DNA from 3 places in the Thalassospira sp. MIT1004 genome. Region 3 is predicted to be linked to each of the others. Evidence: predicted binding sites of a transcription regulator. Region 3 holds the regulator's gene; each other region holds the start of a gene.
What was found. The regulator LexA, encoded in region 3, represses DNA repair genes until DNA is damaged. The targets are predictions, from matches to a motif close to ATGTTCTANTTTGGTTC.
Positions count from the first base shown of each region.

Region 1: BC440_RS21460 (PA0069 family radical SAM protein) is a predicted target of LexA. The motif match lies at 6,113-6,129, and genes of this name have one in related genera.
Region 2: BC440_RS03060 (Y-family DNA polymerase) is a predicted target of LexA. The motif match lies at 6,768-6,784, and genes of this name have one in related genera.

Region 1 is NZ_MCAO01000047.1:85,645-93,731, reverse strand. Features, by position in the region: gene BC440_RS21500 (GNAT family N-acetyltransferase) at 1-206, opposite strand, end outside; gene BC440_RS21495 (GNAT family N-acetyltransferase) at 203-760, opposite strand; gene BC440_RS21490 (sulfurtransferase) at 778-1,635, opposite strand; gene BC440_RS21485 (alanyl-tRNA editing protein) at 1,805-2,515, opposite strand; gene BC440_RS23020 (hypothetical protein) at 2,798-3,607, shown strand; gene BC440_RS21470 (hypothetical protein) at 3,692-4,213, shown strand; gene BC440_RS21465 (tyrosyl-tRNA synthetase) at 4,575-4,853, shown strand; gene BC440_RS21460 (PA0069 family radical SAM protein) at 4,935-6,098, opposite strand; gene BC440_RS21455 (inverse autotransporter beta domain-containing protein) at 6,231-7,856, opposite strand.
Region 2 is NZ_MCAO01000005.1:91,970-100,056, reverse strand. Features, by position in the region: gene BC440_RS03095 (DUF5131 family protein) at 1-579, shown strand, start outside; gene tcmP (three-Cys-motif partner protein TcmP) at 701-1,951, shown strand; gene BC440_RS03085 (hypothetical protein) at 1,996-2,400, shown strand; gene BC440_RS03080 (hypothetical protein) at 2,583-2,861, shown strand; gene BC440_RS03075 (hypothetical protein) at 2,887-3,441, shown strand; gene BC440_RS03070 (AAA family ATPase) at 3,632-4,795, shown strand; gene BC440_RS03065 (DUF4276 family protein) at 4,789-5,439, shown strand; gene BC440_RS03060 (Y-family DNA polymerase) at 5,537-6,706, opposite strand; gene BC440_RS03055 (heavy metal translocating P-type ATPase) at 7,036-8,087, opposite strand, start outside.
Region 3 is NZ_MCAO01000022.1:157,532-165,618, reverse strand. Features, by position in the region: gene trpE (anthranilate synthase component I) at 1-468, shown strand, start outside; gene BC440_RS09340 (divergent polysaccharide deacetylase family protein) at 528-1,703, opposite strand; gene BC440_RS09335 (aminodeoxychorismate/anthranilate synthase component II) at 1,933-2,505, shown strand; gene trpD (anthranilate phosphoribosyltransferase) at 2,539-3,573, shown strand; gene trpC (indole-3-glycerol phosphate synthase TrpC) at 3,570-4,367, shown strand; gene moaC (cyclic pyranopterin monophosphate synthase MoaC) at 4,388-4,867, shown strand; gene lexA (transcriptional repressor LexA) at 5,015-5,722, shown strand; gene BC440_RS09310 (ComEC/Rec2 family competence protein) at 5,796-7,733, opposite strand; gene gltX (glutamate--tRNA ligase) at 8,055-8,087, shown strand, end outside.

The DNA of each region.
Region 1 (8,087 bases), on a different contig from region 3:
TCATCACCCATCAGGCGGCGGAACCACCACAGCCACGGTTCGCCGACCGTATCATAAAGGTAGCGATAAAAGGACAGGGTGGGATTTTCGGCGCGCACGATGGCGACCTTGCCCGGCGGGATGGTTGCCGCAGGGCGATCTGGCGGATCAAGCATTTCAAGGAAGGTGATGACGACTTCCAGCTTGCGCGGGTTGGATGCACTCATGACTTCAGCCTTTTTCGCATAACCACAAAATCGGTGCCGATTTCAGATATTTGCGTGTTGGTTCGTGGGAAAGTTTCGACAATTTCATAACCGAGCTTGCGATAAAAATCATGCACTGCCGGGTCTGTGACGGTGACCTTGTTTACAGCAAGGCCGGTGGCGGCAAGGATATCCTCGGCCAGGGCCAAAAGACCCGATCCAAGGCCGGTGCCGCGCGCATCGTTGGCCACGGCAAGATAATGAACCCAGCCACTTTCACCGTCATGACCGGCCATGATTGTGCCGATGATTGTAGCGTCTTTTGCCGATCGTGCCAAAATCACGCTGCCACGCCCGGAATTCAGGCATGTGGCGAGATCACGACCGGCATCGTGGTCCGGTCCGGTCAGTCCGGATTTATGCCAAAGGGTGCCGATGGCGGCGATGTCGTGCGCGGTCGGGGATTGCAGTCTTTCAAGAAAAACGCCCGGATCCTTGGCTTTGTCGCCTGTGCCGGCCGCGTCATATCGGGCGGCATCGGCGGGGGACAGGGTCGGGGAGCCGGGCGTTTTCATATCTTTTGTGCGCCGTATTATGCCGGGCCTTTGTCAACCGGGCTTCCTTCGGTGCTTGCCCATTCGGCCCAGGAGCCGTCATAAACCGCGACTTCCTTTTTGCCAGCAAGATAGGCACCAAGGGCGAGCACGCAGGCGGTCACGCCCGAGCCGCAGGATGTGACAACCGATTTATCCAGATTGACGCCTGCATCGTGGAAAGCGGTGCGAATGGCATCGGCATCCTTGAAGGTGCCGTCAGCATTCAGGAGTCTGTCAAATGGCAGATTCCGGGAGCCTGGGACATGGCCAGCCTTGCCCCAGGGTTCGTCGGCATCGCCGGTGAAGCGTTCGGTTGCGCGGGCATCGACAAGCTGTTCGCGTTTGCTTTTGACGTTTGCCAGCACCTGATCATATTCGCGCAAAAGGAAACTGTTGGCGCGCGCGGTGAAATGGCGTTCGCGCGGCGGGGTTGGAGCATCGGTCACCGGGCGGTTTTCCGCCAGCCATTTCGGCAGACCACCATCAAGCACGGCGACATCGTGATGCCCGAAATGGCGCAGCATCCACCATACCCGGCAGGCGGCAAGGGCCGATCCGGTTTGGCCGTAAACCACGATGCGGACACCGTCGCCAAGGCCAAGCTTGCGGACCTTGGCCGAAAACTTGATCGCGTCGGGCATCATGTGGGGAAGCGGTGCGCTATCATCAGCGGCGATTTCGTCGATATCGAAGAATACCGCGCCCGGAATGTGCTGCGCGTTATAAATCTCGCGCGCATTTTTGTTCTGGGCGGGCATGTACCAGCTCGCATCGACGACGCGAACGTCGGGTGCATCAAGGTGATCCGCAAGCCACTGGGTGGAGACCAGTGCGTCGGAAGTTGGGTTGGTCATCAAAGAGACTCCGGTTTGCAATGGTGGGTATTGCGCGATCCGGGGCGTTTCCGCAGATCTGTAACGTCAAATTCAAATGTTTCTTGTTTTAATTTCTATCCGTCCTGAAAGCGCATGGCAATATCCCGACTGAATTCGGGGATATGCCGATTGCGCGTTTCCGGGGAATTCATTCATCAAAGACGATATTGATGCGGCGGTTCTGGCGGCCTTTCTTTTCGATCTTGGCAACCAGAACCCTGCCGATTTCGGCCGTACTTTTGACATGCGTACCGCCGCAGGGCTGATAATCGATCCCCTCGATTGTGACGGTGCGGATGCTGTTGCCATCCATCGGCGGTTGCACCGACATGGTGCGGACCAGTTCGGGGTTGGCTTTAAGTTCGGCCACGCTGATTTCACCGTCATAAACCTCGGCATTGCTTGCGATCAGCTCGTTCAGTCTTGTGGTCAGCTCATCCTTGTCAGGCGCTTCGTCGGGCAGGTTGAAATCAAGCCGCGCCTTGTGGGCGGCGATATTGCCACCTGTGACGTCGCCTTCGACAATTGCACACAGCAAATGCAGGCAGGTGTGAAAGCGCATCAGGCGGTGGCGGGTTTCCCAATCCAGTTCGGCCGTGATGATATCGCCGATTGCTGGCAGGTCATGCCCCTCGGCGATGATATGCAGGATTTTGCCGCTGTCGCGGTCCTTGATCGTGGTTGCGACCGGTATTTCACGGCCATCGGCGGTTTTGAAAATCCCGACATCGCCGGTCTGGCCACCTGCGGTGGCGTAAAACACGGTCTGGTCCAGTTCGATGCCGCGGTCGGAAATCGACATGATTTTGGCGTCACAGTTCTGGCGATAGGCATCTTCGCGAAACAAAAGGCGGGTCACAGACTCCTCCATGCTTGGTGGCGATCAGATCATGCGACCGTCAGATTGCCGCCAAAATCGGGGAGGCGGCGAACGTGCCCTTGACGGGGCGGGGTAAGGTTACGGTGACGGTCCTGTCTGAAATCTTGCAGTGAAATCATGGTGCTGCGCGAAGGCTTGGTTTGTCGAGGAGTTTTTGTGAATGTGATATTTGTATAAAGTGATACATAATTTCGGGATTAATGTTGATAAATGTACGAAATGTATGGTATCCCCTTGGCCCAAATTGGGGGTGAAAGAAACTTGGCTGCTGTTATTCATGTCAAATTGACGGGCGAAGGTGATTTCGGACCGGTGGATCTCGAATGTGCGATCCCGCCTGCGCGCCTGCCTTTGGTGATGGCGGCCCTGTTTGGTTCTCCTACCAGTTTGCGGGCGGGGGCGGCGCAAGGGAGTGGTGCGGTTGATCATGGGGCAGCTTCTTCTTCGGGGGCTTCGATGTCGCCTGCTATGTCGGCTGCCACGTCCTCTACCATGTCATCTGCGGCATCATCTCCGTTTGTGCCATCTTCGTCATTCGGGCCTGGTGGCTCTTTGCGGGAGATGCCTGCTGGCGGGCAATTCCCTTTAACGGCGCGATCGGATCGATCCGGCACGGCTCTTTCTCCGGCCCGGTCGGCTATTGCGGGCGAGGCTGAATCTGGACCGGAAAACATACCGGGGCAGGTGGCCGCGCAGGCGACAGGGCGCGATTTCGGTGGGGCCGGTCTGCTTGGCGAAGGTACTGCGGATGCGATTGATCCTGCGAACTTCCTGATTGGATATATCGGCAATCTGGGCGATCTGATTGCCCTGCTGCAGCCACGTGGATTTGCCGAAACCATCCTGATTGCGGCGATCTGGCTGCATTACCGTGATGGGCGGAGCTTTGTGACGCGTGACGATATCCGGCGGTTGCTGCGGCGGCAGGAACATCTGCGCATGCCCCGGAATTTTGGTCGTGATTTTCATACCGCAATCACGCGGGGCTATATCGAACCGGTCGACGAGGATGGGGGATTTGCCGCGACCGGAACCGGGTATCAGTGGTTTCGTGACGCCTGTATTAAATGATACAAAAATCCGATAAAGTGGTTGACGTTATGTATTGATAATGTATCATTATTGACGTGGGACAAGAAAACAGGCGGGGACAAAATGCGGGAATGGGAAGTACGGACAAGCTGCAGGGTCTGGCGTGGGCGATATGTGATCCGTGGGGGCGTTGATCGCATCGCCAGTGATATCGTCAGCCTGCAGCAAAGCCGTTTTCCGGGGATTGAAACCGGCAAGGTTTCTCTTCGGGTGGTGACAATGGCAGTGATGGCGGTTCTGGCCGAGGAATGCTGCGAAGACGGCGTGACGGCAGCGGAACTTTCGTTTTTGCTGACCACATGCCTTGGTCGACCGATTTCGCCGACCCGGATCGAACGCGAAATGGAAACGCTTTCGGGGCTGGTCTGGTCCGGGCCGTGGGGGGCGGAAACGCTTTATGTTCTTGAAAAGCGCGGTCTTCGCTTTTTTGAAAGCGCGCGCATGATGGCGATGAACGACACCGACGCCAAAAACGAGGATTTGACAGAATATACAGGCGCGGAGGAAGGCGGGGTTTTGCCGAAGATCGATCCGTCGATTACGGCAAGCCCCGCCCCACACGCCCGGTACCGGGTGGTGGGATAAACCGCCATTATCTGGCTGATAATCAACACCCGCCTAACGGCTTTGCCCGGGCGGGTGTTTTGCTGTGTGCAGCATTGAACTGGTGCCCCGGTGGGCTGTTCACAGCAACTGCATCTGCCGGTTGGCATTCGGGCGGACAAAGCTGCTGCAATCAGGCTTGACCTGACAGCATAAGGTACGTAATGATTTAAAGATGGAAAACATTGTTACACATCAGAACGCCTATTTTACGTCGTGCACATAGCGCGGCGCCTGTTGATGTGTTTGTAAATTAAACCAAGACCGGCTGCCCCAGGGCGGCCTTTGTTTTTTCCATAAACCGGTTTGCCCGAGGTGGCCCCACCAACAAGGAAACCGGAAAATGACCCATATCTCCCTTGCGGATCGCATGCCGACACTTGATTTCACACCCAATGCCCTGAAAGACGGGGTCGGTGTGGTGCCGCTTATTCTGATGGCGGGGTTTGCCGATACCATTGCGGCAGCGAGCGCGCTGGTCGCAAATGGTGCTGTCATGATCGAGGACAAACAGATTGTGGATCCTGATCATCATATCCTCAGTTACGCGTTTGATGATGGCGAGGTATTGCGCCTTACCGTTGGCGGCCAAAGGACAATGCTGATCCGTCGTGCGGAGTGATTGGGGCGGATTGATCGGGTTGATGTGCGCCTGTCGCGCGAGCAAGGCTTGGGTGTGAGGAGGGCGATGTCGCTGGTGATATCAGAACAGCGACATTTGCCCGTTCGCGCTGGGGCGGACAAAGCCGCTGCAATCAAGGTTGAGCGACCGGCCGGTCATGCCGTGTTTTTTGCGTGCAGCATCAAACCGTCTGGCGATCAGGTCGGCAATCGGGCCGGTGCCGCGCATGCGGGTGCCAAATTCGGATTGATAGCGTTCGCCGTCGCGCATCTGGCGGATCAGGGACATGACCTTTGCCTTGCGATCAGGATAATGGGCCGCAAGCCATTCTTCGAACAGATCGGCGATTTCAAGCGGCAGGCGGACGACGATGTGGGATACGGACGTTGCCCCGGCGTCATGAACCGCGGCAACCAGATTTTCGATTTCCATGTCATTCAGGCCGGGAATGATTGGCGCGCACAGGACCGTGACGGGGATACCGGCATCGGCAAGTTTGCGAATGGCATCAAGCCGACGGTGCGGGGCAGAGGCACGCGGTTCGAGAAGGTTGGATAATCTGTGATCAAGGCTTGTGACCGATATTGCGACCGACGCGCGGTTTTTTGCGGCCATTGGCGCGATCAGATCAATGTCGCGGGTGACAAGTGCGCCCTTGGTGATGAGTGAGAACGGATGCTGGCAATCCGATAGCACCCTGATGATTGAGCGGGTCAGCTGTTTTTCACGTTCAACCGGCTGATAGGGATCGGTGCTGGTGCCAATGACAATCGGGGCGGGCATATAGCTTTTGACGGCGAGCTGTTTGCGCAAAAGGGTCGGGGCGTCGGGTTTCCAGAACAGTTTTGTTTCAAAATCCAAGCCTGGCGACAGGCCCAGATAAGCGTGGGTTGGCCTGGCAAAGCAATAGATGCAGCCATGTTCACAGCCGCGATAGGGATTGATCGAACGGTCAAACGGCACATCGGGGCTTTGATTTCTGGTGATCACGCTGCGCGCGCCATCAATGCCAAGGGTGGTGCGGATGCGCGGCGCGTCCTGATCTTCCATCAGGCTGGTCATCCAGCCATCATCGACCGCCTGATGGATATGGCGTTCAAATCGGCCATCAATGTTCGATACCGCCCCGCGGCCCTTTTGTCGGCGCGCGGGCAGCAGATCCGGATCAAAATCCGGATTGATCCAGCCTTCGCCCGGTTGGGCGGTTTCGATGTGATCGGGTGTTGGTTCGATGATGTTTCGCATATGTTCAAATTATAGAACAAAATAGGAACATTCAAGCGAAATACGCAGTGCCCAGGTTGCCCGCGCAGATGTCAACGCGGACAGCGGCAGGCCGTTGATTTGACATCATCCGGTTATCAACAGCATTCCTGATTACGGGCAGGTCGGCGTTGCTGTCGTGAAACTGATGGAGCCGGTGTTTGTCCCGCCACCGACATTGCATGTGCTTACATTGCCGCTGTTACCGGCGCCGGAGAGATTCGTATTGTTCAGGTTAAAGAAGATCAGGTGGTTGTTTGTCGCCCCGCTGACATTGAGTGTGTTGTTCTCGAAGACGAGATTGTCTGATCCGATGACTGACAGGGCATAGGCAAAGGTATCGTTACTGGTGGCTGTGATCGTATTACCGCGAATGACGGTGTTTTGTGCGTTTCCGATAACCTGTATGCCAAAGGACGTGTTGCCCGTAGCGTTGCTGGTCAATGTGCTATTGATGATTTCGACGTTATTCACGCCGTTGATCCGCACTGCTGTGGTCGCACCCGCGGAGGTGGTTGAGACAGTAACGCCAACAAGGCGACTATTGTCGGCCATGTTGAAAATATGGCTTGGACTGCCAAAGCCGGGCGGAGTGCCGCCTTGGCCGCTTAGGCTGGCACCCGGTGTGGTGATGGTCAGAGTACGACCGGAAGGTGTTTTAACATCAAGATTGCCCGTTCCCATGATGGTTTGGCCGTTTTGAACATCAAGGCGGCTGTTCACGTTGGCAAAACTGCCATTCAGGACCACGGTCGAATTGGTACCGGCGGATGAGATGGTCGTGGCGAGGTCGGCACTTGCTGTTGTTGCGCTGCTGACAAGCGTGATGGTGTTGCCGTTGGCCGTGCTTGTTATTTCCTCCGCCGTGGTGAATTGCCCAGCCTGACTGACGATATCAATGTCGCGCATGATCGGATCGGTCATGCGGCGTTCGATAGCGTTCAGGCGCGGTTTGGGATTGTCGCCAAAATCCTGAAGCGGGATGCGCAGGCGGAAGCTGGCAAAGCTTTGTGTGCCGCGCGGATCGTCATGCTGGATTTCAGCCCCCAGCGAAAAGCGCGAGCCTTGCCACAGGAACGGTATTTCATCAAAGGTCAGGTCAAGCCGCCCGCGAGGTCCCTGTACCGTGTCCACATCGTCGTCGGTAAAGCGATAGCCGCCTGCGTAAAGGCGCAATTGTTGTGGTGCCGTGGCTTCAAACAATGGTGCGCGCCAGCCGATTTCGGCATCAAAACCGCGAAGGGCGCGTTCTTCGCCCTGACGGTACATGATCGTGGTGCCGGAAAAATCCACCGTGCTCAGACTGTCTTCGATATAGCTTGTCTTGCCGACCGGCATATAGGCATTGGCGCGAAAATCCCAGTCAAGCGAGAGGGCTTCGGCCCCGAAAGTCACCTGATTGAATTTGTTGTCATACGCGCTGTGGCGGCGATCAAAATAGCCATAGCCGCCAATATTCCAGCCGCTATCAAGCATCTGGCGAATGCCGACACCGAAATTGCCTTCGTGACTGTTGGCATCATCCATCCGTGCGCGGATATTGGCAAAGGTCAAGGTATCGTCATCCTGCCATAGCGGAATGAACAGATCGGTTTCGCCAAGGTTGCGGTCTGTGCCTGCCTTGCCTTCAAGGTCGATATGCGGTCCCCATTTGTTGCCGCCATCTGCGTCCTGAGCATGCGCGGATGGCGCGAAAGCGACGGCGCAGCTACAGACAAATCCAACCGCATATTTTTTCATTTTTGTCTTCAATCATTTTGATCTGGCTTATGCGCGGCAGGAAAAATCGCTGGCATTTTGCGCATCAGTCAGATCGGCAGTTAAGCCAGTTCATGAAATGGAAGTCCGAGGATTAGGGGATTTGCGCATGGGTCGCCACAGCAACGGCAGGGATGCGATATTTTCCTGCGCGAAGTGGATATCCATTGCGTTTTATGGATAGGAAACAGTGCGAGGTGCGCAAAGGCGGAC
Region 2 (8,087 bases), on a different contig from region 3:
GGATCGTTGCAAACACCTCTTTCCTGGAAAAAGCCGCGCAAGATATTTGTAAACTCCATGAGTGATTTGTTTCATGATGCTGTAAGTGACAGATTCGTTGAGCAAGTATGGGAGATTATGGCAGCCACACCACATCACCATTATCAGATTCTAACCAAGCGTCCGGAGCGGATGCATGATCTGTTAATTGGATGGAAGAAACAGCCTCTTCCAAATGTTTGGCTGGGGACTAGCATTGAGAATGCCAAAGTGACTAACAGAGCTGGTGCGCTTCGCAAGGTGCCTGCCGCAATTCGTTTTATTTCATTTGAGCCCTTGATCGGCCCCGTAGGGAACATTGACCTGCATGATATTCACTGGGCAATTGTAGGCGGGGAGAGCGGTCCTAATGCCCGGCCGATCCGCGAGGAATGGATTGATCAGATTTATGATCAGTGTAGCATTCACGATACAGCTTTCTTTTTCAAACAATGGGGAACTTGGGGGGCAGACAATAAAAAACGCCCTAAAAAGGCGAATGGTCGCACTTATCGTGGACGCACTTGGGATTACATGCCTCCACAAGCATTTGCTATTTAGAGTCGTCTTCTACAAATTTTCCCTATATTAGTGGATATGGTATCTGCGCCGTAGGTTGTGTTTCCAGCCTGCCGGAGCAGGGGAGGATGCCAATGGGGATGACTTCTTAGCGGACGGGAAAATGCAGGATAATTTCAGCTGGAGACCGGGGGCACCGCTTCCTGGAATTGAGAGGCACACCCTCAGAAAGCTGGACGTGCTCAGAGACTATCTTGATGTGTACTTTGATACGGTTGTTTCAGATCCTAGGCTGGATTGCCTAAATATCACTTTGGTTGATGGTTTTGCTGGTGGTGGAGCGTATCAAAATGGAGATGAAATTGCAGATGGTAGCCCGCTAGTTCTTTTGCATGCAGTCGAACGTGCCAGAGAACGGCTCAACCGCAACCGCAAGAAACCATTAGAGATTAACGCCCGTTTTTTCTTCATTGACGATAAAAAGAACCATATAGACGCCCTTTATGAGCGGCTACATCATGAGGGTTTTTCTCCTCAAATTGGGCGAGAAATAACTGTTATTAAGGGAAAGTTCTCAGAGGAACTTCCCGACATATTGACCTCAATTAAAGCAGTCCAGCGTGCAGGACGGTCCATTTTTGTGTTGGACCAGTTTGGCTACACTGACGTGCCGATGGAAAGCATCAGATTAATATTTTCCCAACTTGAACGCCCTGAAGTTCTTCTGACTTTTGCCATTGATGGTGTTCTAAATTATCTCCAGCAAGACTCCTCCACTTTGGAGCGGTATCGCCAACTCGGGATAGACGATCATTTTATTGCTGAGTGGAATGCAAATAAGCACGACCCCGCATTGGGAAGGTTGATTTCTCAGCGTGCTCTGATGGCGAACATTCAAATGGGATCCGGGGCCGATTACTTCACCCCTTTCATGCTTTGGTCGCCAACAGACAGCCGCTGGATGATGTTTGCGCACCTGTCCCGGCACCAAGCTGCGAGAGATAAAATGCTCGGAGTACATTGGCAGGCACAAAACAGTTTCAGGCATTTAGGAAGAGGAAGCTTGTTTTCATTGGGGTTTGATACTCGATTGTTGGAGGCAAAGGATGCTCTGTTTAACTTTGCCGCACACGATAAACAAAAAATGATCCAAGAATTATTGGGGGAGGTACCCCGAGAGATCAGCATACATATGAAAGAACGCCAGTTACCCGTGGAGCATTTTTTAAGAATGATCGGCAATCGGACTGCCGCAACCAACGAAGATCTGTTCTCCGCAATTAAGGAATTGGCTCTATCCAGAGAGGTTGAGGTTATATCGAAGAAAGGCACATCAAAGAGGATTGGGTCTAGAATTGAAATCACCGACAGATTGGTGCTGCCTCTTCAGGGAACATTTTTTCCGCTTAATTAACCCCTGAGTGCTGCCAGCCGTTTTCCTCTGCTGAGAAAGATGTGATGAGAAAATATTATATAGAAAAGTCGATAGTTAAGGCTACTTTTCAGTTGATAAAAGCGATTTTTATCGTGTCGTTGTTTGTTGTTGGAATATCAAGAAATGCCGATGCTTCAATTCGTGTGGGTCAATTTTTCTCGATTTATTCAGATTCTCAAATGACACCCCAAAAGGCACAAATTATAGATTACTTGCAAGGTGTATTTGAGGGGGTGTTTATTGCTAATAAATACTCTGGGGATCCAAAATTCTGCATTCCAGATGAACTATATTTGGACCATAACGGTCTTTATTCGATAATTTACAACGCGGTCACGGCGAAGAGGCCTAGTAATCCTGAAATTGATTCGGCGTTTGTTCCAATGGTGCTTTATATCGGACTTCGGGACCAATTTCCGTGTCAATAGCCGTGTAATATATGGCTGACTGCTTTGGGAATGTTGTTAACTCCGTTTGTAGTTTAAGGCTTGGCTAAACGAAAAAAGATAACTTGAGGTCAGTGGGAAACTAAAGCTGTACCCACTTTGCAGTATGAGACGCCACGATTTCATGCTTTGCATAATTCTAGTATTAAGCCAGAGGGCGAATTATGTCTGACACCGATAATGGAGCCTTTGCTCCTACTGCTTGGACCCCGGCGAGAACAATTCTATGGAATGCGCTGCAGGGAGATGACCGTAAAGAGTTTGAGAGTTGGGTGACGAAGGGAAGTGATGCTCCTGTCCCGGAAAAATGGAAGGAACTACACATTCAGCTGCGAGGGGTTAAGCGGGAAAGTGTTGTTCCCATGTGGATAGTGGAGCACATGCGCAAGATTGGCAGAACCGACGCTGTTATAGATGCGATGTACGCCAAATTCTATCGATAGAACATCCTGTAATGAGTAATACGAAATGAGCCGCTGCACCCTGGACTCAGGAAAATACGAAGTCGCGATCGGGTGGGACAATCCACTCCAAACCTTTTTTCTGCAGGTTTTCGAGCGCGGGGCTGCTACGCCATTGATTGAGGAAGGTACAACCCATAACGCATGTATTGATCCGGCCGAACTGGTTGCTCTTGCAGAGCAATATGGTTGCTCCTTTGACAAGGATCGTTTGATAAACGAGCTAAAGCTGGACCAGTTGCACAATAGGGCTCGTGGCTATTCTATGGCTGGTTCAGAGGTGAAGCCGATTATCGGCCGGGAAGAACTTTGTCCTCACTGCAAATCCGAACTGAACCCCGGTGCTACAACTTGCCATATGTGTGGGGCTTACAAGGTTTATCTGAAAGGCTCGGTACTTGCCCCGATGATTTTTCTAGGCATTTTTGTCGTTACCATTGCAATCCTTTTCGACTCTCCCGCGATGCTCTTGCTTCTCCTGCTGATTTTTGCAGTTTATGCTGGCATTAAAAAGCGACACACTGAATATCAGGGATGGGCTCCGAGGAGCTCTGAACAATAGTCTGTAAGACGATGAATGCTGCTTTCTGTCGACGGCGATCGTGTCGAGACATTTTCCAGTCATTTGAACTCGAGCCCGCAAAATGTCCGAATACTTTTGTTCTGGCGGTTTGCTTTGAGTGCTTTTTTAATAAGAGGGAATCCGCATATGACCGAACTTAACGGCATTGCACTGATTGGAGGAAATTAATTTGCTCAAATCCATTAATTTGACCGGGTTCTTAAGCTATGGAACTTCAAGCGAAGCGATCCAACTCCGGCCGTTAAACGTCGTAGTCGGTCCAAATGGTTCTGGAAAGTCTAATCTGATCGAAGCGATTGAGTTAATTCGATCTGCGCCAAAGGAACTGCTTACACCAATTCGCGATGGTGGAGGTGTGCGTGATTGGCTCTGGAAAGGGGCTATAAAGAAACTTCCCGTTGCAACAATTGATGCAGTTTTTGAATATCCCAAAGGACCGACAAATCTACGATATGTTTTAAGCTTTACTGAGGTCGGACAGCGGTTCGAAATTCTTGATGAGAGAATTGAGAACGAGAAGCCTGATGCGGGTCACGAGAAGCCTTATTTTTATTACCACTTTGAGAACGGTCATGGGGTCCTCAACGTGAAGGGGAATGAGCGACGTTTGCAGTACGAGGAGATTGATCCAACGGCTTCAATTCTCTCACAACGTAAAGACCCTGACCAATACCCTGAACTCACTTTTCTGGGCAATAACTTCGCCAAGATGCGTCTTTATAGAGAGTGGAGTTTTGGCCGTTACACCCCTCCTCGTTTAGCGCAGAAGGCTGATTTGCCAAATGATTTATTAGAGGCTGATTGTAGTAATCTTGGATTGGTTCTGAATCGCCTTCGCAGGGAGCCGGAGATGAAAAGGAAACTCCTTGATGCTTTGCGTGTCCTTTATGACGGAATTGATGACTTCGATGTGCAGATTGAGGGCGGGACGGTACAGGTATTCTTTCATGAGGGACGTTTTACAATTCCGGCAACGAGGCTTTCCGACGGAACACTTCGATATCTCTGCATGTTAGCTATCTTGTGTCATCCAAATCCTCCTCCGTTAATATGTATTGAGGAGCCGGAGCTCGGGTTACATCCAGATGTTTTACCTAAGTTGGCGGAGCTTCTTAAAGAGGCATCGAACCGTACGCAGCTTATTGTTACGACTCACTCCGATGTATTGGTTGATGCCATGTCAGATACTCCGGAGTCAGTTCTTGTTGCGGAGAAAACCGACAGTGGAACCTCTTTAACGCGTCTTAATGCCGAAAAACTGAAGCCTTGGTTAGAAAAGTACAGATTAGGCCAGCTTTGGACGCGTGGTGAAATTGGGGGAACACGGTGGTAACTGTAAAGTTATATGTAGAGGGGGGAGGCGACGTCTCAGCGCTAAAAGCCGAATGTCGCCAAAGTTTCTCAAACTTTCTTAGTAAAGCAGGTTTTGATGGAAAAAAACCTCGCATAGTTGCCTGTGGTGGTCGTCAGAATGCTTATGAGTCCTACTGTACGGCGGTCTCAAACGGTGAAGATGCCGTTCTGCTTGTAGACAGTGAAACTGAAGTATCACCTCAACATGAGGCAGGGAATCCGGATACTTGGCAGCCTTGGAAACATTTGAAGCTTCGCGAAGGGGACGGATGGGACAAGCCAGACGGTGTGAAGGACACTGATTGCCACTTGATGACCCAATGTATGGAAAGCTGGTTTTTGGTGGATCGAAAATGCTTGAAGGACTTCTTCGGTCAGGATTTCAAGGCAGGCAAGCTGCCCTCAGTTCAGAATCCATCGGAAAAAGTGAGGAAGGCGCAGGTGTTCCAATCTCTCTCTGAGGCTACTAAAGATTGCAGAACTAAGTCTCAATATGGCAAGGGGCAGCATTCCTTTAAATTGCTTGGAGCACTAGATCCGGATGTCGTGATGAGTGGTGCGCCTTGGGCAAAGCGATTTGTTGATGAGCTGAAGAAGAAGATGGGGGGGCAGGAGGGAGCCTAGATCTTTCGGTTATTTTCGAAGCACTCCCTAATCATTTTAATCTTGGCTATGGTAAGATAGAAAAGGGGTTTACATTAGGTGCCCCTTTTCTTGAAGGCTATCGAACTGTCGGAATGTCCTGCCATCGCGTCGTATAGTTCGGGGATCTGTTATCTGTCGTCATGAACCAGTCCGGGCCGCTTCTCCTGGCTAATCGCCCGGTCATGACTGTTTCCTTGCCAAACCGGACTTCCAACTGGTCGAGTGCCTGCATGAGAGGGTTTTCCGTTCTGCATGAACCTGAAAACAAATCTCTGGGCGCATCTTCCGGCCGACACAGATCCAGCAGCAAAATCCCCGCCTTTTTTATCTGAAGGCCGTTTTGCCATATCCGACCAATATTCTCGCCGACATGCTTGCAGATCTGCCGGGTGTCGTTGCTTGCGGGGGTTAATGTCAACTCGCACCCTTTCGAGAATTGTGGTCGATCACTTCTGAAGCGGTTGCTCAGAATAAAAAGCTGAAGCCGGCACGCCACCAGTTCCAGACGACGCAGTTTTGCGCAGGCCCGACCGGCAAAAGACAAAAGCGCCTCTTTCAACATTTCCCTGTCGTCAATTTCTTTGCTAAATGATCGGGACACGCACACAGTTTCCCGCTGTGCCGGGCTGTCATCGAGATCCGAGCAGCATATGCCGCGCAACTCCCGCACGGTTTTCAAGCCACCCACTGTCATCATTTGTCGTGCTGCCTGATCCGGTATGTCGCGGAGCTGAAGGGCAGTGGTAATTCCGATGCTGGCGAGCTTTTGGGCGAATTTTCGGCCCACGCCCCAGACATCGCCTGCTTCGGTTCGTTCGAGGGCGAGATCAATCCACTTCTGATCCTTCAGCATCAGTACGCCATCAGCTTTGAATGATTTCTTTGCCAAGCGGTTCGCGATCTTCGCCAGCGTTTTTGTCGTGGATATGCCAATACCTACCGGTATGCCTGTTTCACGCAGGATCTTCGCCTTTAAATCACGCGCCCATTGATCGTGATTAATCGACATATTGTCGAGGTCGATGAATATTTCATCAATCGAGTAAATCGCGCTGTCAGGCACCTCACTCGCAACCAGTGTCATCACTCTACGGCTGATATCGCCGTACAATGCATAGTTGCTCGATTTGACGATCACATTATGCCGACGTACCAGGTCGCGGATCTCGAACAAAGGTTGGCCCATTTTGATTCCCAGCGCTTTCGCCTCGTCGCTACGCGCGATCGCGCATCCGTCATTGTTTATATTACATTTAATATAGTTTGTTATTATTCAGAGCTTTGATTTAAAAGAGTAAATACAAATATATTATTATTTTTGTTCACACAAAAACTGTTCAGTCAAATTATATAGGTGGTTAGAAGATAAGTGCATCAACACTAATTCGATGAAAATAGATTTCTGGCTACCAAGTGTAAAAAGTCGACAGATGAATTTTGGGAACGGATCAGAAGAGATTTAAAGTTCTGAGTGCTGGATGGTATGTCATTTAAAATGGGCGAGGGGTGAACTGTCCTGTATTAAAGTCAGCCTTGTCTGGTTCACCCCTCGCCCAATCAGTCAATATTGGGATGCTAGTAACTTGCTCGACGTAACCTCAGTGCATTCGCAATGACTGATACCGAGGATAAGCTCATGGCTGCAGCTGCAAACATTGGTGAGATGAGAATGCCAAAGAACGGATAGAGCAGACCCGCAGCAACAGGCACACCGGCTGCGTTATAGACCATCGCAAAGAAGAGGTTTTGCCGGATATTGCGCATCGTTGCTTCCGAGAGTTCTCGGGCTCTAACAATCCCGCTCAAGTCACCTTTGACGAGGGTGAAACCAGCACTTTCAATTGCAACATCAGCGCCCGTACCCATCGCAATTCCGACATCAGCCTGAGCAAGAGCAGGGGCGTCGTTGACGCCATCACCTGCCATGGCTACCTGATGGCCTTCAGCCTTGAGTTCCATAATTAAATTGGCTTTGTCTTCTGGGGAGACATCGGCCCGAATCTCGTCAATGGAAAGTTTATTGCCAACGGATTTTGCTGTTCGTTGGTTGTCACCGGTTGCCATGACGATTCTGAAGCCTTGCTTCTTGAGCGCCTTTAAAGCCTCCAACGTCGTGTCCTTGATCGGATCGGCTACGGAAATGAGCCCGGCAATTCTTCCATCAATAACGACATGCATTACCGTCTCCCCCATATCTCGCCGATCATTTGCTGTTTTATCAACAGCAGAATGATCGATATTGAGAGTCTGAAGGAGTTTACTATTACCTAGGGCAACCGACTTGCCATCCACCTTTCCGGTGACGCCCTGACCGGTTACAGCTTCAAAGTCCTCTGCCTTATCAAGGGACAAGCCGCGCTCCTGAGCAGCACTAACAATGGCGTCAGCCAATGGATGTTCGGATCCTTTTTCGAGCGCCGCAGCGACAGAGAGAACTTCCTCCTCCTGATAGTCTGATTGAGCGATTACACCTGCTAGTTTCGGTTTACCCTCTGTCAAAGTCCCGGTTTTATCGACGATGAGCACATCGACCTTCGCTAATCGCTCCAGGGCCTCTGCATTTTTAATGAGCACACCAATTTGCGCACCACGACCGGTAGCGGTCATGATTGACATTGGTGTTGCCA
Region 3 (8,087 bases):
CTGATGCTGCTTGACCTTGGGCGCAATGATGTCGGCCGTGTGTCCAAGCCCGGTACGGTGCGCGTCACCGACCGCGAACAGATCGAATACTATTCCCATGTCATGCATATCGTCTCGAACGTCGTCGGTCAGATCGACGACAAATATGATGCGATGGATGCGCTCAAGGCCGGTTTCCCTGCTGGAACGGTATCGGGCGCGCCAAAGGTCCGCGCCATGGAAATCATCGATGAACTGGAATCGGTCCGGCGCGGCATTTATGCAGGTTGTATCGGCTATATCTCCGCCGATGGCTCCATGGATACCTGCATCGCGCTTCGGACCGCTGTCATCAAGGACGAACAGATCCATATTCAGGCCGGTGCCGGGATCGTCGTAGACAGCAAACCGGAACTCGAACACAAGGAATGCCAGAACAAGGCAGGCGCATTGATGGCCGCCGCCCGCGAAGCCCATCGGTTTGCCTGATTTCCTGCATTTCGGATTGAAAGAACAAGGCCCGCTTCATTTGCGGGCCTTGTTCTTTATCAACCTGTCGCACTCGGACTTGTTCGTCGCAGGATGTCGGTCACCGGCACCAGAACAAATCCCTTGGCCTGAATGGCGGGAATCCATTTTTGCAGGGCTTCCAGCGTAAGGTCGCGCGGATGGCCAATCGCAATCGCAAATCCCTGATTGGTGGCAACTTTTTCAGTCCGGGCCAGCATTTCGGCAATTTTGGTGGCATCATCGGCGTCATCAATGAACACGTCGCGCTCAAGCGCCGGGACATCATATTGGCGTGCCATCGAAAATCCGACCGACTTGGCACTGGTTTTGGAATCAAGGAACAGAAGCCCGCGTGATTTCATCACCTCCATCACCACCTGCATGCGTTCCGGATCGGATGTGAATTTGCTGCCCATGTGATTATTCACACCGACATAGCCATCAAACCGGTCCAGCATCCAGGTCATCTCGCCCAATATCTTGTCGCGGTCAAATCCGGTGCGCAACGCATGCGGACCTGGATCGACCAATGCCGACGACGGCTCCATCGGCATATGAAGCATCACTTCATGCCCCCGCCCGCGCGCATCATTCACCTGACGCTGAAGGTCGCGCGCATAGGGCAGATAGGAAATCGTCACCGGCCCGGGCAGCCCTATAGTGCGCGCCGTGCGCGGCTGATCAAGGCCCGCATCATCAATCACAATCGCGATAACCGGTGCGGTTCCCGTATCGGGGGTAAGGGCTGTGAATTTCTGCCATGGCGGCGGACCATCACTATGCGCGCCCCCGCTGATCCCGCCGGTATCGGGCGACACGGCAGGTTCAGGCGACTTTGTGACCGGTGCCTTCTGCGGTTGTCTGGTTTCGGGCGCAGTTTTTTCACCCGGCACACGTTCACCGACCATATATCCGGTCCGGTCGCGATTGCCGTTGCTTTCGCTGAAATCATAATTGCGGCTTTCCGGTACCTGGGCCGGTGTCGGCGTATATTCCGGTTCGGAAGCGGCCCGTTCGCCAAGATCACGCGATGCGCGATCCAGCTCAAGCATACTGCCTGCTGCAATGAATGCCGAAATGGTCCCCGCAACAATCGCACCGCCCAGCATGAAGCGGCCAATGCCGCCCGATTTTCTTTTCGGTGCAGCCTTGCTACGGCCTGTTTTTCGCGGTGCCGCTTTTTTCTTTTTGGCGGGTTGTGCCCGGCGTGCCACGCTCTGGTCTCCAGTCTCGTTTGCTGGGTCGTGTTACCCATATGGTGATTATACGCCAATTATCCCGGCTTGTGTTTGGAAGCTTTTAAACCCGATCAGGTTAGCACCCTGTTAAAGCCGCAAACAAAGACCGCGAACAATGGCAGGAAAATGGTTTTTGCAATCGCTTGACGTAGCGGCAATGCCGTTTATTCTCTGCCCGATCTGATATTCACAGCCCGGCGCCACGATGTATCTCCTCATCGATAATTACGACAGCTTCACATTCAATCTGTGGCACTATCTGCGCGAACTCGGTCCCGAGGTCGACGTCCGCCGCAATGATGAAATCTCGGTTGATGATGCGCTGGCTTTAAAGCCCGAAGGCGTCGTGATCTCGCCCGGTCCCTGCGATCCGGATCGCGCGGGTATCTGTCTTGATCTGATCAGGGCATCGGCGGGAAAGGTCAAGCTGCTTGGCGTCTGCCTTGGTCATCAGGGCATCGGTCAGGCCTTTGGCGGCAATGTCGTGCGCGCGCCCGAATGCATGCATGGCAAAACCGATGCGATGGTGCACGAAGGCAAAAGCGTGTTTAACGGCCTGCCCAGCCCGTTTGAAGCGACCCGTTACCATTCATTGGTTGTTGATCGCGCAACCCTGCCCGATTGCCTTGAAATCACGGCGGAAAACGGGGATGGTCTGATCATGGGGCTGCGTCACAAACAGCATCAGATTCATGGTGTCCAGTTCCATCCCGAAAGCATCGCATCCGAACATGGCCATGCCCTTTTGAAGAATTTTATAGACTTCCCCGGCGCATGAAACCGCACCGGACCGCTAACCGAGGAAACCCGCATGTCGACTGAATATGACCTGAAGCCGATCCTGGCCAAAGTCGCAAATGGCGAAAAACTGAACGAAGAACAGGCCGAGCAGGCCTTCGACGTTCTGATGTCCGGTCAGGCAACGCCGTCGCAGATGGGGGCTTTCCTGATGGCGCTACGCCTGCGCGGCGAAACGGTCGATGAAATCACCGGGGCGGCGCGTGTCATGCGCTCCAAGGCGACCGGCATTATAGCCCCGCCCAATGCGGTTGATACCTGTGGTACCGGTGGCGATGGCAGCGGCACCTTCAATATCTCGACCGGGGCGGCAATCGTTGCGGCGGCCTGCGGCGCCATCGTTGCCAAGCACGGCAACCGCGCGGCGTCGTCAAAATCGGGATCGGCTGATGTCCTACTGGCGCTTGGCGTCAATCTTGATGCCGATATGGCGCTTCTCGAAAAGGCGCTAAAGGAAATCAATCTGTGCTTCATGATGGCAACGCGCCATCACTCGGCGGTGCGTCACGTGATGCCGACCCGCGTTGAAATGGGTACGCGCACGATCTTTAACCTTCTGGGACCGCTGGCCAACCCGGCCAAAACCAAACGCCAGGTCATGGGCGTTTTTGCCCGTGAATGGGTCGAACCGATTGCCCATGTGCTGAACCGCCTGGGTTCGGAACATGCGTGGGTTGTCTATGGTCATAGCGGCCTTGATGAAATTTCAACAACCGGCCCGACCTTTGTCGCCGAAGTCAAAAACGGCGCAGTCACGACCTTTGAAATCAACCCCGAAGATTACGGCCTTGAAATCGTCACCCTTGATGCGCTTAAAGGCGGCGACGCCCAGACAAACGCGCAGGCCATTCTCGATCTTCTTGCCGGTAAAAAAAGCGCCTATCGCGATATCGTTCTGCTGAATGCCGCAGCCGCCCTTGTGGTGACCGACATCGCAACCGATCTTGCCGATGGCATCGCAAAGGCCCGCACCGCAATCGATTCTGGCAAAGCCGCAGAAACCCTGCAGGCACTAGTCCGCATTTCCAATCAGGGGACCGCAGCGTGAGCGACGTACTCGAACGTATCTGTAACGACAAACGCGACCACATCGCCGCCTGCAAGGCGCGAAAGTCACTTGCCGACCTCGAAACCGCAGCCAGATCACAATCCGCACCGCGCGGCTTCATCAGGGCGCTTGAAACATCGGTTGCGGATGGTCGTTACGGCCTGATTGCCGAGATTAAAAAGGCATCCCCGTCCAAGGGCCTGATCCGCCCGGATTTCAATCCGCCCGTTCTGGCACAGGCCTATAAGGCCGGTGGGGCAAGTTGCCTGTCGGTCCTGACCGACATCCCCTATTTCCAGGGCGATGACAGCTATCTGATCGCGGCACGTGCCGCGGTTGATCTGCCGGTCCTGCGCAAGGATTTCATGCTTGATCCCTATCAGGTGACCGAAGCCCGGGCCCTTGGTGCCGATTGCATCCTTCTGATCATGGCAGCCCTCGAAGACGCCCAGGCCGCCGAGCTTGAAGACGCCGCAAACAGCCTTGGCATGGATGTCCTGATCGAGGTGCACAACGCCCCGGAACTCGAACGCGCCCTGAAACTGAAATCAAAGCTGCTTGGCGTTAACAACCGCAATCTGAAAACGCTCGAAGTCTCCCTGACCACGACCGAAGAACTCGCTGGCATGGTTGATGACAGCCGGATGCTGGTCGCCGAAAGCGGCCTGTTCACGCACGATGACCTCGCCCGCATGGCAAAGGTCGGCGCGCAATGCTTCCTGATCGGCGAAAGTCTTATGCGTCAGGACGACGTCACCGCCGCCACCCGCAATATTCTTGGCCTCGCGGCCTGATAACGGAACAAGACACAGGCATGGCAGACAAACTTTCGCATATCGACGCCGCTGGTAACGCCGTCATGGTCGATATTTCGGCCAAGACCGATACCGCGCGCGTCGCCATCGCAAAGGGCCGTGTCCTGATGTCGGCGGAAACGGCCCGGCTGATTGCCGAACGCGGCCATAAAAAGGGCGATGTTCTTGGCATCGCCCAGCTTGCCGGGATTATGGGCGCCAAGAAAACCGCTGACCTGATCCCGCTTTGCCACCCCCTGCCCCTGACCTCGGTCGAAGTCACGCTGGAACTCGCAACTGCCACCGATGCGGTAGATATTGTCGCGACCTGCAAAACCACCGGCAAAACCGGGGTGGAAATGGAAGCCCTGACCGCCGTTTCCGTTACCGCACTCACCGTGTTCGATATGTGCAAGGCGGTCGATAAAGCCATGCGGATTACCGATATTCGCGTTGCCCACAAGGAAGGCGGAAAGTCGGGTACTTTCACCGCCGACTGATCCCTGGAAATACCCAAATTTCGTTTCTTGACCGAAAGAATGCCCTTAAACGGTGATTTTTCGGGTTGTGGTGCTTGACGAACAAGCAGAACCAAAGTAGAACATTCATGTATTCGGTTTGTTCTTATTACAGGTTCGGGAAAAATCATGCTGACGCGCAAGCAATACGAATTGCTGGTCTATATCGATAATTACCTTCGCGATCATGGTATCTCACCCTCTTTTGACGAGATGAAAGAAGCCCTGAGCCTGAAATCCAAATCCGGCATTCATCGACTGATCACCGGGCTTGAGGAACGCGGTTTTATTCGCCGTCTCGCCCATCGGGCCCGCGCGCTCGAAGTCCTGCGTCTTCCGGATAATAATGATGACGACGCGGCGGAAACGCCCAACAATGTTACCTCTATCGCCTCCGCGCGAAAGGCTGCGCATCGGCCGGCAACCGTGCCTTCGGCCTTTTCGGAATCGGGTGAATCCGTTTCCCTGCCGCTGTTTGGCCGGATTGCGGCGGGTACCCCGATCGAGGCCCTTCGCGATCAGACCACAATGGTGCAGGTCCCGGCAGCGCTTCTGGGAACCGGCGATCACTATGCGCTTGAAGTTTCCGGTGATTCGATGATCGATGCCGGTATTCTCGATGGCGACACCGTCCTGATCCAGCGTTGCGAACAGGCCAATGATGGCTCCATCGTTGTCGCACTGGTCGACGACGCCGAAGCCACTCTGAAACGCCTGAAACGTGGCCGTGGCGAAGTTCTGCTGGAACCGGCCAATGCGCGTTATGAAACGCGCGCGCTGTCGCCTGATCGTGTCCGCATTCAGGGACGTCTGATCGGTTTGCTCCGCCAATACTGATAGAATACCGAATAAACCGAACAAACCGAAAGAAACCGAAAGAAACGCCGTCGGCCTTGCCCGGCGGCGTTTTTTATTTGACCACCCTGCCCCCGATGATAATCCACGGCCAGATGCCGGACGTTTCACGCACGGTTTCGATCACCGGGGCGGCATCGGGCCGCAACGCAACCGAGACGCCCCCCTGCCACCACAACAGGTCATCATCGATGACAGTCACATCCGGCGCACAGATATCACGCGGCATATCGCGTTTCAGGCTGATGATCATATCGCCATGGCGGCATGCATAGAACGGATTGGCAAGATCATTGGCAATGATCACCTGCCGTCCGGCGATCCTGACGGAACAAACCGTTGCGTCGCATTTTTCGATGACATTGCCGGCATCATGATCGGCGATACCAAATCGCGCCATCCAGACCGACTGCTGAAAATCCGAAATGCCTTCGGGCAGGACAAGTTTGTCGCGCACCCTGTCGCGAATTGCCCAGCTTTCCTGATCCCCCGAAACCAGAATATCCGCCGGGCGATACAGGATTTGCGCCGCAATCGCCACGCATAGCGGAATGACAGCAAACCGGGCAATCGCGTTCCCCCGCCAGACCAGCCACCAGGCCATCGCCATCATGATGCCGATGGCAAATACGGCACTAAACTGCTCGACATGCCAAAGCCCCCAGGCCTGATCGGCGGCAAGGCTTGCGGTTTCAATCAACAATGTCAGTCCCGGCTTCATCAACCACAATGCCAGTCCCCCGGCTCCGAACGGCATCAGAACAAGCGTCGCCACAATCATCGGCATCACCCAGAACGCCATCACCGGAATGGCAATCAGGTTGGACACGATCCCGATCATCGAAATCCGCCCGAAATGAAACCCGATGATCGGCGCGGTCACCGCCGTAACCAGCAACCCGGTCATCACCAGCCCGGCAAAAAACAGCCAAAGCCGGAATAGCCATGACCGATCCACCGACTTGTCAAACCATCGTCTGCCCGGACCATCATAAAACGCCACCAGCACCGTTACCGCCGCAAAGGAAAGCTGAAAGCTTGGCCCCAATACCGCATCGGGCCGCAGGATCAGAACAACCAGCGCCGCAAACGCCACCAGCCGCAACGATATCGCCCGCCGATCCAGCAGCAACGCAATCCAGACAATCGTCAACGTCACAAAGGCACGCTGCGTCGGCACACTGGCCCCTGACAGGCCAAGATAGATCACGGCTGCGCCCATCGCCCCGATAGCCGCCCATTTCTTGATCGGAAACCGCAGCGCAAGGGCAGGAATGGCCGCCATGCCAAACCGCAGGAAAAAGAAAACCGTCCCGCTTAAAAGCCCCATATGCAGCCCGGAAATCGCCAGAAGATGCGCCAATCCCGATTTGCGAAGATCATCGGCAATTTCCGCACTGACATCGCCGCGTTCGCCGACAATCAGTGCCTTGGCAATCCCGGCCCCTGCGCCGGTAAGGCTCTGATCGATTGCCGTCATGATCGTCAGGCGCAGACTTTCGATCCGGTCCGAAACCGGCTGCATCATTCCTGTTTCGGCCTTCTTGGTCACACTATATTTATGGCCGAAAACAAACCCGGTCGCCCCGATCCCGTCCAGATATAATCCGCGTGAAAAATCCGGGTCGCCCGGCACGGACGCCGCGCGCAACGGAAACAGCCGTGCCGTTGCCACGATATGATCCCCAACGGAAAGCTCATCCCCACCTGGAAGGCTCAATCGCACCTTCCAGTCAAATACCGTATCCTCAAGCCCCGCGATCCGCATTGGTGCCACGGTCATACGCATCCGCCCGCCCCGTGGTTCCAGAAGCGTGATGTCGCCCTCGATCTCTGTCATGTAAAGCGTCTTGGTGAGAAGCCCGGATGGTGCCCTTTCAAGATGGATGGATGCAATCAGCAACCCGACACAAAAACCCGCCAGCAGCAGAATGCCAAAGAATGGCAAAACCCAGCGTCGCGAAATCCACAATCCGGACAGCAAAAGAATCACCGCTAGGCCGCTTTGCTGTACCGTCAGGCGCGCAGGGAGAGAAAAATACGCCGCACATCCCAACCCGAAGAATATAACCGTGCACAGAATCCAGGAATTTCTGCGCGCGGCCAACAACAATCCTGTTTGCGAAAATATTCTCGCAACATATTGATTTTTATTAATTCCATCACGACTTATTCGACGAATGTACAATAGCCTGCCCGGCGCACAGTTTCTATCTATCATCGGCTGTGGTGCAACACCGCCGCATATGTGTTATAGCGTGCACGCCAAAAGTCATTACGACAAGCAACAACATCCAGCCAACGGATAGAGTGAATGACGGTTGTTACCCGTTTTGCCCCGTCTCCG